2 regions of the Nocardia sp. NPDC050697 genome follow, and region 1 is predicted to be linked to the other one. Evidence: riboswitches for the same ligand, from Rfam matches in the RefSeq annotation. Region 1 holds a riboswitch; the other holds the start of a gene.
The links. Region 1 has a riboswitch for S-adenosylmethionine ahead of AB0H71_RS10575 (rhodanese-like domain-containing protein). Riboswitches for the same ligand answer to the same signal wherever they lie in the genome.
Positions count from the first base shown of each region.

Region 1 (7,063 bases):
CTGCATGCGACCCGGACATCGGCGACAATGTTCCCGTGAGCGTATGGGGCGAGGTCCTTGTCGGCCTGGTGATCCTGGCCGGCCTCATCGGCATCATCGTGCCGATCCTGCCGGGCGTGATCCTGATCTTCGGCGCGATCGCCGTCTGGGCGTTCGTCACCGGCGGGGCGACGGCGTGGGCGATCCTGGCGATAGCGACTGTGCTGCTGGTGATCTCGGGCGTGGTGAAGTACACGTGGCCGGGGAAGAACATCAAGGCGGCGGGGGTGCCGAATCGGACCCTGCTGATCGGGGCGGTGCTCGGCATCGTCGGGTTCTTCGTGGTGCCGGTGGTCGGGCTGGTGCTCGGGTTCGTGCTCGGGGTGTACCTGTCGGAGCTCCAGCGGCTGCCCGACGGGGAGCAGGCGCGCAGGTCGACGGGGCACGCGCTGAAGGGGGTGGGGCTGTCGATCCTGATCGAGCTGTTCGGGGCGCTGGTGGCCACCGGGGTGTGGCTGATCGGCGCGGTGATCGCCTGAGCTACTCGATCACCGGCAGGGGGAGGGTGGCGTTGGGGTCGAGCGGGGGGAGCTGGTCGCGGCGCAGCGGGAGCGTCGGCGGGTCAGCGGGAACCGCCTGCCAGCGGCCGGGGCGGGGGTCGGAGCCGGCGGGGCGGTGCCGGGCGGGGAGCTTGTAGAAGGTGCGGGCATTGTCCTCGAGCACCGCGTGCATGTCGGTGCCGACGACGTCGCAGAGCAGGTCGACGTCGGAGTCGCGGAAGGGGCGGCCCGCGCGGGTGCCGGGGAGGTCGGTGCCGAACATGAGCGCCTGCGGGTTCACGGCGTGGATGCGGCGCAGCGTGTCGGGGACGCGCATCTGGACGCGGCCGAAGCCGGTGGCCTTCACCCGGGCGCCGCGGTCGACCAGGTCGAGCAGGTACGGCACGGCCTCGGCGGACATGCCGAGGTGGTCGACGGAGAGCGCGGGCAGCTTGGTGACGACGGGCTGCAGCGAGGCCAGCATGGAACCGTCGATGTAGAGCTCGACGTGCCAGCCCGCGATGTCGTGCGCGCGCACCGCCTGCTGGGTGAGCTGGGTGATGTCCCCGGCCGCCCGCTTCAGGTTGAACCGCAGCGCCCGCACGCCGATCTCGTCGAGTTGCAGGATCTCCTCGTCGGAGGCATCCAGGTCGAGCCGGGTCACCCCGACCCAGCCCGCGCCGAGCTCGGCGAGCGCCGCCCTCAGGTAGGTCTGGTCGGTCCCCTGGAAGGAGCCGCTGACCACGGCACCACCGCTGATGTCGTAGCGCGCCATGCGCTTTCGATAGTCGGCGACGGTGTAGGAGGAGGGCAGGTGTCCCTCGTTCTCGGCCAGCGGGAACCGCGGGTCGAAGATGTGGACGTGGGCATCGAACACGTGTACAGAATGCCTCGAGGTGGGTGCGGCTGTCGCCTGCCGGACGGTTCGTTCCGGCAGGCGTCGCGCCCTAGACCTTGTTCGGCTCGCTGGCGCGCAGCATGTCCTCGCGCTCCACGACCTTCACCCGCTCGCGGCCCTCCGGCTCGCCCAGCGAGCGCTCGTGCGCGTCCAGGCGGTACCAGCCCTGCCAAGTGGTGTACGGCACGCCCTTGCCCTCGAGGAACTCGATCACGGCCTCGGGGGCGGGGTTCTCGGCGCGCGGGAAATCCTTGCTGTCGTCGAGCAGGCAAGCGACGGTCTCGTTGGCGTCGCCCTTGGTGTGGCCGATGAGCCCGACCGGGCCGCGCTTGATCCAGCCGGTCACGTAGGTGCCGGGCAGGTAGCGGGCCTTGCCGTCGGCGTTCTCGTCGATCAGGACGCGGCCCGCCTCGTTCGGCACGGTGCCCGCCTGGTCGTCGAAGGGCAGCTGGGTGATGTTCTGCGACAGGTACCCCACCGCGCGGTACACGGCCTGCACCTCCCAGTCGCGGTACTCGCCGGTGCCCTTGACATTGCCGGTGCCGTCCAGCTGGGTGCGCTCGGTGCGCAGCCCGACGACCTTGCCTTCGGCGTCGCCGACGACCTCGGTCGGCGCCTCGAAGAAGTGCAGGAAGAGCTTGTGCGGGCGGTTGCCCTGGTCGCGGATGGCCCACTGCTCGAGCGTGTTGGCCACCATGTCGACCTGCTTGGAGTGCCTGCGCGCGGCCTCGGAGCCCTCGTCGTAATCGATGTCCTCGGGGTCGACGATGACCTCGATGGTGGGCGAGTGGTCCAGCTCGCGCAGCTCCAGCGGGGTGAACTTGGCCTGCGCGGGGCCGCGGCGGCCGAAGACGTGCACCTCGACGGCCTTGTTCTGCTTGAGCCCCGCGTAGACGTTCGGCGGGATCTCGGTGGGCAGCAGCTCGTCGCCGGTCTTGGCGAGCACGCGGGCGATGTCGAGCGCGACATTGCCGACTCCGAGCACCGCGACCTTCTCGGCCTCCAGCGGCCAGCTGCGCGGGACGTCCGGGTGGCCGTCGTACCAGGAGACGAAGTCGGCGGCGCCGTAGGAGCCGTCCAGGTCGATGCCGGGGATGGTGAGCGCGCGGTCGGCGTTGGCGCCGGTGGAGAAGATCACGGCGTCGTAGAAGCGGCGCAGATCGTCCAGGGTGATGTCGGTGCCGTAGTCGATATTGCCGAGCAGCCGCACCTGCTCCTTGTCCAGCACCTTGTGCAGCGCGGTGATGATGCCCTTGATCCGCGGGTGGTCGGGTGCGACGCCGTAGCGGATCAGCCCGAACGGCGCGGGCATCCGCTCGTAGAGATCGATGGAGACGTCCGCGTCGGACTTCATCAGCGCGTCGGCGGCGTAGATCCCGGCCGGGCCTGCACCCACGATCGCAATGCGGAGCGGCCGGGCCGCCTCACTCTGTTCGGTCATGTTCACGCGCACCTTCGGTCGATACGTTCATCTGGCGTCTACTTAGCCCAGGCTAACCTGAGATCGCGCTCCCATTCTCCCCGGAGCATCGGACGGCGGCTCCGGCACGAGTCGCAAGCAGCCATTCTATCGGCCCTGCTCCGCTCGGTCCGCGACCCGGGTGCGCAGCGCGTATCCTGCCGGGGCCGGTGCGCCGACGGCCCAGGTCATCGGTGATCATCGAGGGATGAGCGAGCAGCAGCCCGGCGGCGACGAGCCGGAAGTCCGATCGATCGTGCCGTTCGTGGCCGCCGGCGTGCTCGCGGTGCTGGTCCTGGTGGGGATCGTGATCGCCGGGGTGCTCTCGCCGGCTGAGAAAAATGTCACAGAGGCGGACAAACTCGCCGCCGCGGTGCGCAACTACGCCGACGCGCGCGGCCGCAGCGACCTGGTGCCCCCGCCCGGCACCGCCTGCCCCGGCTTCGACGAGGCCGCCTCGCCGCTCGCCGAGCAGCTCGGCGGGCCGGAAACCAGCACCGATATCGAGGTCGCCGAGCTGGCGAACCCGGTGGTCGAGGGCGAGCGCGGCCGGATCACGGTGACCACGCGGGTGGCCGGCCGCACGGCCACCGCCACCTGGACCCTGGCGAAGGAAGGCGACCGCTGGCTGGTCTGCGGATGACGCGCCCGGACGCGGGAGAACTCGTATTGACAGCACCCGCTTTCCCGGGGCAATCTCGGTTCGCAAGGTCATGAGAACCAGCGCCAAGCCCCGGCTCGCTGGTCGGCAACCCTCCTCCGCGGCGGGGTGCTCCGGGTGACGACCTGGCCGTATCGGCATTTCCCTGCGGCAAGCGTGGATTCACAGGAGGTTCGACATGAGTTATGCCGGTGACATCACCCCGAAGCAGGCGTGGGAGCTGTTGCGCGACAATCCGTCCGCGGTGCTGATCGATGTCCGCACCGAGGCGGAGTGGCGCTGGGTCGGGGTGCCGGACACCACCGAGCTGGACCGGCCCACCGCGCTGATCGAGTGGGTGGACGGCACCGGCTCGCCCAACCCGGCCTTCCTCGAGCAGCTGAAGCGAGCGCTCGACGGGCGCGATCCGGAGGCCCCGGTCGTGTTCCTGTGTCGCTCCGGCCAGCGCTCGGCGAACGCCGCGAGCCTGGCGACCGGCGCCGGAATCGCCCCCTCCTACAACGTGATCGACGGCTTCGAGGGCCCGCTGGACGGCACCGGCCACCGCGGCTCGGCCGGCTGGCGCGCCGACGGCCTGCCCTGGCGGCAGTCGTGATCACCGGCGGCGCCTTCGACCGGCCGCTGCCGGAGAACGTCGGCCCGGCCACGCTCGGCGTGCGCGGCGGGCTGCGCCGCTCGGGGTTCGAGGAGACCTCCGAGGCGCTCTACCTCACCTCGGGCTTCGTCTACGAGAGCGCCGAGGCGGCGGAGGCCGCCTTCACCGGTGATGTGGAGCACTTCGTCTACTCCCGGTACGGCAACCCGACGGTCGCCGTCTTCGAGGAGCGGATGCGGCTGATCGACGGCGCGGAGGCGTGCTTCGCCACCGCCAGCGGCATGGCCGCGGTCTTCACCGCGCTCGGCGCGCTGCTGAAGGCCGGGGATCGGCTGGTCGCCGCGCGCAGCCTCTTCGGCTCCTGCTTCGTGGTGGCCAACGAGATCCTGCCGCGCTGGGGCGTGCAGACGGTCTTCGTGGACGGCGAGGATCTGGACCAGTGGGAGCAGGCGCTCTCGGTGCCCACCCAGGCGGTGTTCTTCGAGACACCGGCCAACCCCATGCAGAACCTGGTCGACGTGCGGCGGGTCAGCGAGCTCGCGCACGCCGCGGGCGCGAAGGTGGTGCTGGACAATGTCTTCGCCACCCCGCTGCTGCAGCGCAGCCTTGAGCTCGGCGCCGACGTGGTGGTCTACTCCGGCACCAAGCACATCGACGGCCAGGGCCGGGTGCTCGGCGGCGCCATCCTCGGCGACCGGGAGTACATCGACGGCCCGGTGAAGACGCTCATGCGGCACACCGGCCCGGCGCTCAGCCCGTTCAACGCGTGGACCCTGCTCAAGGGGCTGGAGACCATGCCGCTCCGAGTCCAGCACTCCACCAAGGCGGCGCTCGAGGTGGCCCGCTTCCTGGAGGGGCACCCGGCGGTGGGCTGGGTGCGCTACCCGTTCCTGGAGACGCACCCGCAGCACGAGCTGGCCACCACGCAGATGAGCGGCGGCGGCACCGTGGTCACCTTCGAGCTCGCCGCCGGCGCCGACGAGGGCAAGAAGCGCGCCTTCGAGGTGCTGAACCGGCTGCGGGTGATCGATATCTCGAACAACCTCGGCGATGCCAAGACGCTGATCACGCACCCGGCCACCACCACGCACCGGGCCATGGGCGCGGAGGGGCGGGCCGGGATCGGGCTCACCGACGGCGTCGTGCGCGTCTCGGTCGGGCTGGAGGACGTCGAGGACCTGATCGCGGATCTGGACCACGCGCTGGGCTGAGCCATTGACAGCATCCTGTCATGTTTGACAGGATGCTGTCATGACTTCGGAACCTCGCATCGTGTACACGGCGGTCTACGACACCCTGGCCGACTGGGAGGTCGGGGCCGCCATCGCGTACCTCAACAACCCCGAGCTGCAGCGCGAGCCGGGCTCGCTGATGGTGCGCACCGTCGGCCGCGGCACCGAGCCGGTGACCACCGGCGGCGGCATGCGCGTCCTGCCCGACGTGGATCTGGCCGAGGTCGAACTCGACCGGGCGGCGGCGCTCATCCTGCCGGGGGCGAGCCTCTGGGATCAGGGCGACGAGCTGGCGGGCTTCGCCGAGCTGGCCCGCGACTTCCTGGACGCCGGGCGGCCGGTGGCGGCCATCTGCGGCGCCACCTTCGGGCTCGCCAAGGCCGGGCTGCTCGATACCAGGGCGCACACCAGCAACGACCCTGGCTACCTCGCCGCCAGCGGCTACGCGGGCAGCGCGCGCTACCGCGACGAGCCCGCGGTCACCGACGGCAATGTGATCACCGCGACCTCGCTGGCGCCCTTCCACTTCGCGCACCAGGTCTTCGCGGCGCTCGACGTCTACGAGCCGCAGGTGCTCGACGCCTGGTTCCGGCTCTTCGCCGAGCGCGACCCGAGCGCCTACGCCGTGCTCGCGGAGCACGGGGCGTGACCGAGCAGGAGCTGTTCAGCACCGCGGCCATCACCTCGTTCGCGCTGAACGGCCGCTTCCTCGCGGTGGCGGAGAAGCTCGCCGCGCCCGCCGGGCTCACCGCCGCCTGGTGGCAGGTGCTCGGCGCGGTGCTGCACGAGCCGCTCCCGGTGGCGGGCATCGCGCGGGCCATGGGGATCACCAGGCAGAGCGTGCAGCGCATCGCCGACCTGCTGGTCGGCAAGGGGCTCGCCGAGTACCGGGAGAATCCGGCGCACCGGCGCGCCAAACTGGTCGCCGTCACCGACGAAGGCTTGGCCGCGGTGCGCCGGATCTCCCCGCAGCACGCGCTGGTGTCGCAGCGGCTCGCCGCCGAACTCGGCGCCGAGCGGTTCGCCGAGATCGTCGCCGCGCTCACCGAACTCGCGGCGACAATGGACCGGCTGGAACTGGACTCCTAGCCCAGCTTGCGCAGCCGCGGCCCGAGATCGCGCTGGAAGAGGTCGAGGAAGCGGCGCTGGTCGTGGCCGGGGGCATGGAAGACCAGGTGGTTCAGGCCGGCGTCGAGGTAGGGCTTGATCTGCTCGACGGCCTCGTCCGGGTCGCTGGCGACGATCCAGCGCTTGGCGATCTGCTCGATCGGCAGCGCGTCGGCGGCGGCCTCCATCTCGATCGGATCGGTGATGGAGTGCTTCTGCTCGGGGGTGAGCGAGAGCGGGGCCCAGAAGCGGGTGTTCTCCAGCGCCAGTTCCGGATCGGTGTCGTAGGAGATCTTGATCTCGATCATCTTGTCGATGGGGTCGAGGTCGCGCTCGGCCTTGGCCGCGCCCTCGGCGACGGCGGGCAGCAGCTTCTCGGTGTAGAGCTCCATGCCCTTGCCGGAGGTGCAGATGAAGCCGTCGCCGGCGCGGCCGGCGTAACGGGCGACCACCGGGCCGCCTGCGGCGATGTAGACGGGGATGCCGCCCTCGGGCACGTCGTAGATGGAGGCGCCGACGGTGTGGTAGTACTCGCCGTCGTAGTCGACCCGGTCACCGGTCCAGAGCGCGCGCATGAGCGCGACCGACTCGCG
Region 1 covers NZ_JBFAHY010000002.1:637,593-644,655, forward strand. Annotated here, with positions in the region: gene AB0H71_RS10555 (DUF456 domain-containing protein) at 36-518, shown strand; gene AB0H71_RS10560 (amidohydrolase family protein) at 520-1,395, opposite strand; gene AB0H71_RS10565 (FAD-dependent oxidoreductase) at 1,466-2,857, opposite strand; gene AB0H71_RS10570 (hypothetical protein) at 3,084-3,518, shown strand; SAM riboswitch class IV at 3,585-3,699, shown strand; gene AB0H71_RS10575 (rhodanese-like domain-containing protein) at 3,715-4,131, shown strand; gene AB0H71_RS10580 (O-succinylhomoserine sulfhydrylase) at 4,128-5,342, shown strand; gene AB0H71_RS10585 (DJ-1/PfpI family protein) at 5,383-6,012, shown strand; gene AB0H71_RS10590 (MarR family transcriptional regulator) at 6,009-6,452, shown strand; gene fgd (glucose-6-phosphate dehydrogenase (coenzyme-F420)) at 6,449-7,063, opposite strand, start outside.

Region 2 (7,063 bases), on a different contig from region 1:
GGCCCGGGCGAACCACGGAGCCGCCACGGTCTCCACGAAGGTGTCGGAGACCTCGTTGCGCCAGACGAACGAGCTCCACAGCGGGTGCTCGTCCTGCCCGATCCGGCCGACCAGCAACCACTTGGCCAGCACCGCGATACCACCGGCGACCGCACCGGCGATCATCAGCACGATGCCGCTGAGCAGCGCCGTCGCCAGGTGCCCGATGCCGCGGGCCAGCGCGGCCAGGGCGAAGAGCACGCCGAGCCCGATGCCGAAGGTGACCAGCACCGGGATCAGCCGGCAGGTCTCCACCGCGGCCCTGGCCAGCCGCAGCCGGGGCGGCGGGTCGAAGGTGCGGGTGGTGTCGGCGCTCTCCGCGGCCCGGCGCAGCCGCACCGGCGGGCTGCCCAGCCAGGACGACCCGGCCTTGGCCTTCGACGGCGCCGCGGAGAGCACCGCGACCAGGCTGTTCTTCGGCACCCGGCGGCCCGGCGCGGTCATCCCGGAGTTGCCGAGGAAGGCGCGCTTGCCCACCTTCGCCTCGCCGATGTGCAGCCAGCCGCCCCCCAGCTCGTAGCTGGCGATCATGGTGTCGTCGGCCAGGAAGGCGCCGTCGGCGACGGTGGTGAACTTGGGCAGCAGCAGCACCGTCGACGCCTCGACGCTCTTGCCGATCTTCGCGCCGAGCAGCCGAAGCCAGATCGGGGTGAGCAGGCTGGCATAGAGCGGGAAGAGGAAGGTGCGCGCGGAGTCGAGCAGCCGCTCGGTGGACCAGGCCTGCCAGCCGACCCGGCTGCGCACCGGGTGATACCCCTCGGTCAGTCCGATGCTGAGCAGCCGCACTGCGACGATGGTGATCGCCGCGTAGACCCCGAGGCTGAGCAGCACGGCGGGCGGGAGCAGCAGGAAGGCGCGGAGCGCGCCCTCGCCGAGCGTGGTGGTGTCGCGGATCATCCAGGCCAGGAAGAGTCCTCCCGCCGCGAGCCCGATGATCGGCACCGAGGCCAGCCCCATCGAGGAGATGCCGAAGATCGCCACCCAGTGCGCGGCCCGGTCCGGGCGCTCGGCGGGCCAGCGGTGCCGCGCCTTGCCGACCTTGCTCGCGGGCGAGCCCGCCCACTCCTGGCCCGCCTTGACCTTCCCGGCCACCGCCGAGCCGGGCGCCACCTCGGCGCCGCGCCCGATCTTGCTACCGGGCAGCAATACCGAGCGGGAGCCGACCACCGCGCCCGCGCCGACCACGATCGGGCCGATGTGCACCACGTCGCCGTCGATCCAGTACCCGGCCAGATCCACCTCGGGCTCGACGCTGCAGCCCTCGCCGAGCTCCAGCATGCCGGTGACCGGCGGCAGGCTGTGCAGGTCGACGCCGGGGCCGATCTTCGCGCCGAGCGCGCGGGCGAAGGGGACCATCCACGGCGCACCGGAGAGGTTCTCCGCGCCGGAGGCCTCGGAGAGCCGGACCGCGGCCCAGAGCCGCAGGTGCACCGAGCCGCCGCGCGGGTAGCTGCCCGGCCGCAGCCCGGCCAGCAGCGTCCGCGCGCCGAGCACGCAGAGCGCCATCCGGCCGGGCGGCGAGATGAAGAGCACGAAGGCGACGAGCGTCCACCACCAGGAGAGCGCGGGCAGCCACGGCAGCGAGCCGGACCACGCCGCCACATTGCCGACGATGGCGAGCCAGGTGAGCCACTGCAGCCCGGTCAGCGTGGTGAGCGGCACGGTCGCGAGCACCTGGGTGAGCTGCGCCGCGCGCGGGGTCGGGCGGACCGTGCGGTCGACGACGGCGACCGCGGGGGTGCTCCCGTCCAGCAGCTCGGCCATGGCGCCGAGCCGCGGGTGGTCGTAGATATCGGCGACGGTGACCGTCGGGTAGCGGTCGCGGAGCGCGGTGACCAGCTGGGCGGCGGCCAGCGAGCCGCCGCCGAGGTCGAAGAAGTCGGCGTCGGGGCCGGTGATCTCGGCGCCGAGGATGGAGTCCCAGATTCCGGCGATCCAGAGCGCGGTGCCGGTGAGCTCGTTCTCCGGGTCGTCCTCGGCGGCGTTCGGCAGCGGCCAGGGCAGGGCGTCGCGGTCGACCTTGCCGGAGGTCCTGGTCGGCATGTCGTCGACGATGGCGAGGCGGGGGACCAGCGGCGCGGGCAGCTGCCCGGCCAGCGCGGCGCGCGCGGCGCGCAGGTCGTAGTCGGTGTCCGGGCCGGTGAGGTAGCCGATCAGGATCTTGTTGCCCGCTTTGGTGGTGCGGATGGCGGCGGCCGCGCCGGTGACGCCGGGCAGGTGCTGCAGCGCGTTGTCGATCTCGCCGAGCTCGATCCGCCTGCCGCCCAGCTTGATCTGGTCGTCGGCGCGGCCGAGGAAGACCAGCCCCGCGCGGTCGTTGCGCACGAGATCGCCGCTGCGGTAGGCGCGCTCCCAGCCGAGCGCGGGCAGCGGGGCGTACTTCTCCGCGTCCTTGGCCGGGTCCAGGTAGCGGGCCAGCCCGACGCCGCCGATCACCAGCTCGCCGGTCTCGCCCTCCGGCACCGGCCGGCCATCGGCGTTCACCACCACCAGGTCCCAGCCGTCCAGCGGGAGCCCGATGCGCACCGGCGGCTCGCCGGTCAGCCGGGCGGCGCAGGCGACGACGGTGGCCTCGGTGGGGCCGTAGGTGTTCCAGACCTCGCGCTCGGTGTCCCGGGCCAGCCGCTCGGCCAGCTCCGGCGGCACCGCCTCGCCGCCGAAGATGAGCATCCGCACGCCATCCAGCGCCTCCGCGGGCCAGGTGGCGGCCAGCGTCGGGACGGTGGAGACCACGGTGATGCCGCGCCGCATGAGCCACGGGCCCAGGTCGGCGCCGGTGCGCACCAGGTCGCGCGGGGCCGGGACCAGGCAGGCGCCATTGCGCCAGGCCAGCCACATCTCCTCGCAGGAGGCGTCGAAGGCGACCGAGAGCCCGGCGAGCACCCGGTCGCCGGGGGCGATCGGGGCATCCGGCAGGAAGAGGCGGGCCTCGGCGTCGACGAAGGCGGCGGCATTGCGGTGCGTCACCGCGACGCCCTTGGGGGTGCCGGTGGAGCCGGAGGTGAAGATGATCCAGGCGTCGTCGTCGGGGGTGGGGAGATCGGCCCAGTCGCTGTCGTCGGCCGCCCCGGCCTCGCGGGTGCCGGGCAGGATGCCGTCGGCGGTGACGATCGCCGCCACCTTCGCCTCGCCGAAGACCAGCTGCGCGCGCTCCTCGGGGTCGTCCGCGTCCACCGGGACGTAGGCCGCGCCGCAGTAGAGCACCGCCAGGATGGTGACGTACAGCTCACGATTGCCAGAAGGTAGCCGAATGCCGACGCGATCGCCGCGCCGCACCCCGGCTTCGGCGAGCCGGTTCATCGCGGTCTCGATCTCGACCACGAGCTCCAGGTAGCTGAGCACCGTCTCGCCGTCGTCGATGGCGGTCGCGTCCGGGAATTCCTGTGCGGTAGCGGTGATGATGTCGACGAGCGTGCGCGGGGGTGCGGCGAGCGCGCCGCGGCGCAGCGGGTCGGGGAGCGTGGCGGTGCCGGGTGGCGCCGAGCCGGGGGCTGCGGAATCGAGTTCCGGCGGATGGAGCTGTGGTCGGACCATGACGTCCCCACCACCTTTCATCGATGTGCCCACGCTTCCCGCTCGTTCTGCCATGTTCGGGTTACCAGCGGGCGAACCCGGCGGCGACCGGTTGTCCACGCTACTCGGCCGCACGGGTATTTGCGCTGGTCGAAGGGGTGCGTCGCTGTTCATCCGGCGTTCACCCCGGCAGTCGTGCCTGGTGGGGCCCGCGCCGGAGCGGGCTGTGATCTTCGCCGGAGCCGCGCTTGACAACCCCGGTGCGGCTTTGTCAGTCTTTTCGCCAGGTCATGAGTACCAGCGTTCAGCCCCGGCTTGCTGGTCGGCAACCCTCCTCCGCGGTGGGGTGCTCCGGGTGACGACCGGGCCGTCGTCCGACCGGACGCGGCAAGCGCGGACTCGACGGCTCCCCCTTTCGCGAGTCCCCGAACGTTGGGATGACGTGATGACCGCTGTTCTCGAACCGACCTGTGCCCCGCTCGCGGCGACCTCCGGCGACACCCTCGCCGTCCCGCTGGTGCAGGGCGGCACCGTCGGCTACGCGAACTTCGACTACGCCGCGAGCGCCCCGGCCCTGGCCGCGGTGACCGAGCGGGTCTCGGCGCTGCTGCCGTACTACGCCAGCGTGCACCGCGGCGCCGGGTACGCCTCGCGGGTCTCCACCGAGTGCTACGAGAGTGCGCGCGGCACCGTCGGCACGTTCTTCGACGCCGCGGACGACCAGGTCACCGTCTTCACCCGCGGGACGACCGACGCGCTGAACCTGCTGGCCCGCTGCGTGCCCGGCGACACCGTGGTGCTCGATATCGAGCACCACGCCAACTTTCTGCCCTGGCTCGCCAACGGGCGCCGGGTGGTGACCGCGGCCGGCACCGTCGCCGAGACGCTGCGCAGGCTGGTCGCCGAGCTGTGCTGCAAGCCGGCCGCGCTGCTCGCCGTCACCGGCGCCTCCAATGTCACCGGGGAGCTGCTTCCGCTGCGCGAGCTGGCCGAGATCGCGCACCGCTGCGGGGCGCGGCTGCTGGTGGACGCGGCGCAACTGGCGCCACACCGGCGGATCTCGCTGCGCGACACCGGGATCGACTACCTGGTGTGCTCGGGGCACAAGCTGTACGCGCCGTTCGGGGCCGGGGTGCTGGTCGGGCGGCGGGACTGGCTGGACGCGGCTCCGCCGTATCTCGCCGGCGGCGGGGCGGTTCGCTCCGTCTCGGTGGCGGAGACCGAGTGGGCCGCGGCGCCGCAGCGGCACGAGGGCGGGTCGCCGAATGTGCTCGGGGCGGCGGCGGTTGCCGCGGCGTGCGAGGCGCTCGCCGCTATCCCGGAGGAGCGGTTCGTGGCGCACGAGCGGGCGCTGACCGAGCGGTTGCGGGACGGGCTGGCCGGGGTGCCGGGGGTTTCGCAGCCGCGGATCTTCGCCGACAGCGGGGAGGGGGTGGGGATCGTGGCGTTCACGGTGGACGGGTTCGCGCCCGGGCACGTTGCCGCGTATCTCTCCGCGGAGCACGGGATCGGGGTACGGGACGGGCGGTTCTGTGCGCATCCGCTGCTCGAGCGGCTGGGGTTGCCCGCCGCGCTGCGGGCCAGTGTGGGCGTCGGGACGACCGTGGAGCACGTGGATCGGCTCATCGCCGCCCTGCACACTCTGGTGCGCGGGGAGTCGGCGTGGTCCTACGCCGCCGAGGGCGGGGCCTGGAGCCCGGTCCCCGAAACCCGCCCCCTCGGCGCCGATGCCTTCGGCGCCGCCCCCTGCGCCGGATTCTGACCCCCATATCGGGGCCGCAAGCGGCCGCCTCGACTCATGTGCGCTTCGAGTCGGACGGAGGGCCGGGTCGGCCGGGTCGGACCATCGCCGAGGTCCGGCCCGGCCGACCATGTCTCCTCGGCCTGTCGGCCTGTCGGCCGGCTGCCGGGCCCCAGGCCGCCTGCGCCGAAGCGCCCACTTGTGTCGTGGCAAACAAGCCGAGGTGGCCGCTCGCGGCCCCGAGATGGGGGAGCGGAGGCGGGCGCTCGGCCCAGCTCTGCCCCGAGATGGGGGACCGGCGTGCGTTCAGCCCAGCTCGGTCGGCTGGTGGTACCGCCCGTCGTAGTAGAGCAGCGGCGCCGCGGGCGACGCCCCTTGCGTCTCGTCGTGCACCCGGGTGACGAGCCCGGCCACGAAGGTGTGGTCGCCGATGGCGAAGCGCTGGTGCACCACCGCCCGCAACCAGAGCGGGGACCCGTGCAGCACCGGCTCCCCCGACTCCAGCTCGGCCCAGAGCGCCGGATCGGCGAACCGCTCGGCGGCGCTGCGCGAGAAGCGCTGCGCCAGCTCCCGCTGATGCGCCCCGAGGAAGTGGATCACTACCGATTCGGCGGCGAGCAGCGCCTCCAGGCTGGACGAGGTGTGCGCGATGTTGAACGACACCAGCGGCGGGTCGAGGGAGAGCGAGGCGAACGAGGTGGCGGTGAAGCCGACCGGGCCGTGCGCGGCCCGCAGCGTCACGATGGTGACGCCGGCCGGGTAGTGCCGCATGGAGGCGCGGTACTGCTCGGCGGTGATGCCGTCGGAACTTGGTGCACTCACAGCAACGAACGTACGCGTGCTCAGCTCATGTCGACCGGTTGTCCGGCGGTGATCCGCACCAGTTCGGTGAACGAGGTGCGGAAGAGCGTGCCCGGATGCCCGCCCGCCGCCCACAGCTGCGGGTGCGCGGCGAGCGCGGTGTCCACCCAGGTGGAGAGGTTGGCCGGGTGCCCGAGCGGCGCCACCCCGCCCGCGGGCTGCCCGGTGACCTCCCTGGTCAGCGCCTCGGGGGCGGGGGTGAGCAGCCCCTCCAGCCGCGCCGAGGTGCTCTCCAGCTGTACCCGGTGCCCACCGCCGACCAGCAGCAGCACCGGTTCGTCGTCCAGGAGGAAGACCTGGGCCTCGACGATGGCGCCCGGGTCGACGCCGAGTGCGCGCGCGGCGTCCTCGGCGGTATCGATGGGTTCGGGCCGGGTGAGGATCACGCCGTGGTGCCCCCGCGAGATCAGGGTGTCGGAGACCCGGATCGCGCCCGGCGGCAGGCTCGACTTGCGCATGCGACCAGGGTAGGGCCGTAACCCCGGTCCGGGGTCGCGGTTCGGCCGCCGGGCAGTCTCGATGCGGCAGTTGAGGTTCCGCGCTCAGTACTCGGGGTAGCCCCCCTCGGGGCCGAGCATCCGCTCGATCCGCGCCGAAACGATCTTGGCCAGCGTCTCGACGGTGTGATCGCCGCAGGCCTCGTGCACCACGGTGTCGAAGGCGCGCTCCAGATCGCCCGGCGAGAGCGCGAGCAGCTCCAGCTCGACGGCATTGTGCAGGTCGTCGTGGTCGCGGTAGGGCCGCCCCGCGCTGATCCTGGCCGCCCAGGTGACGCAGCAGCAGCACTCGAAGAGGGCGTGCACCGCGCGGCCGTTCGGCATGGCGTTGAAGCGGTCGAGCCCGATTCCCTGATGCATGAGCATGGCGACCTCCGAGGGGCGAGAGGACCATCATCGGCTCCGCCGCACC
Region 2 covers NZ_JBFAHY010000003.1:650,445-657,507, reverse strand. Annotated here, with positions in the region: gene AB0H71_RS14920 (Pls/PosA family non-ribosomal peptide synthetase) at 1-3,573, opposite strand, end outside; SAM riboswitch class IV at 3,839-3,952, shown strand; gene AB0H71_RS14915 (aminotransferase class V-fold PLP-dependent enzyme) at 3,998-5,314, shown strand; gene AB0H71_RS14910 (flavin reductase family protein) at 5,600-6,064, opposite strand; gene AB0H71_RS14905 (YbaK/EbsC family protein) at 6,136-6,612, opposite strand; gene AB0H71_RS14900 (2-oxo-4-hydroxy-4-carboxy-5-ureidoimidazoline decarboxylase) at 6,697-7,017, opposite strand.
Region 2: another riboswitch for S-adenosylmethionine. It lies ahead of AB0H71_RS14915 (aminotransferase class V-fold PLP-dependent enzyme); the one in region 1 lies ahead of AB0H71_RS10575 (rhodanese-like domain-containing protein).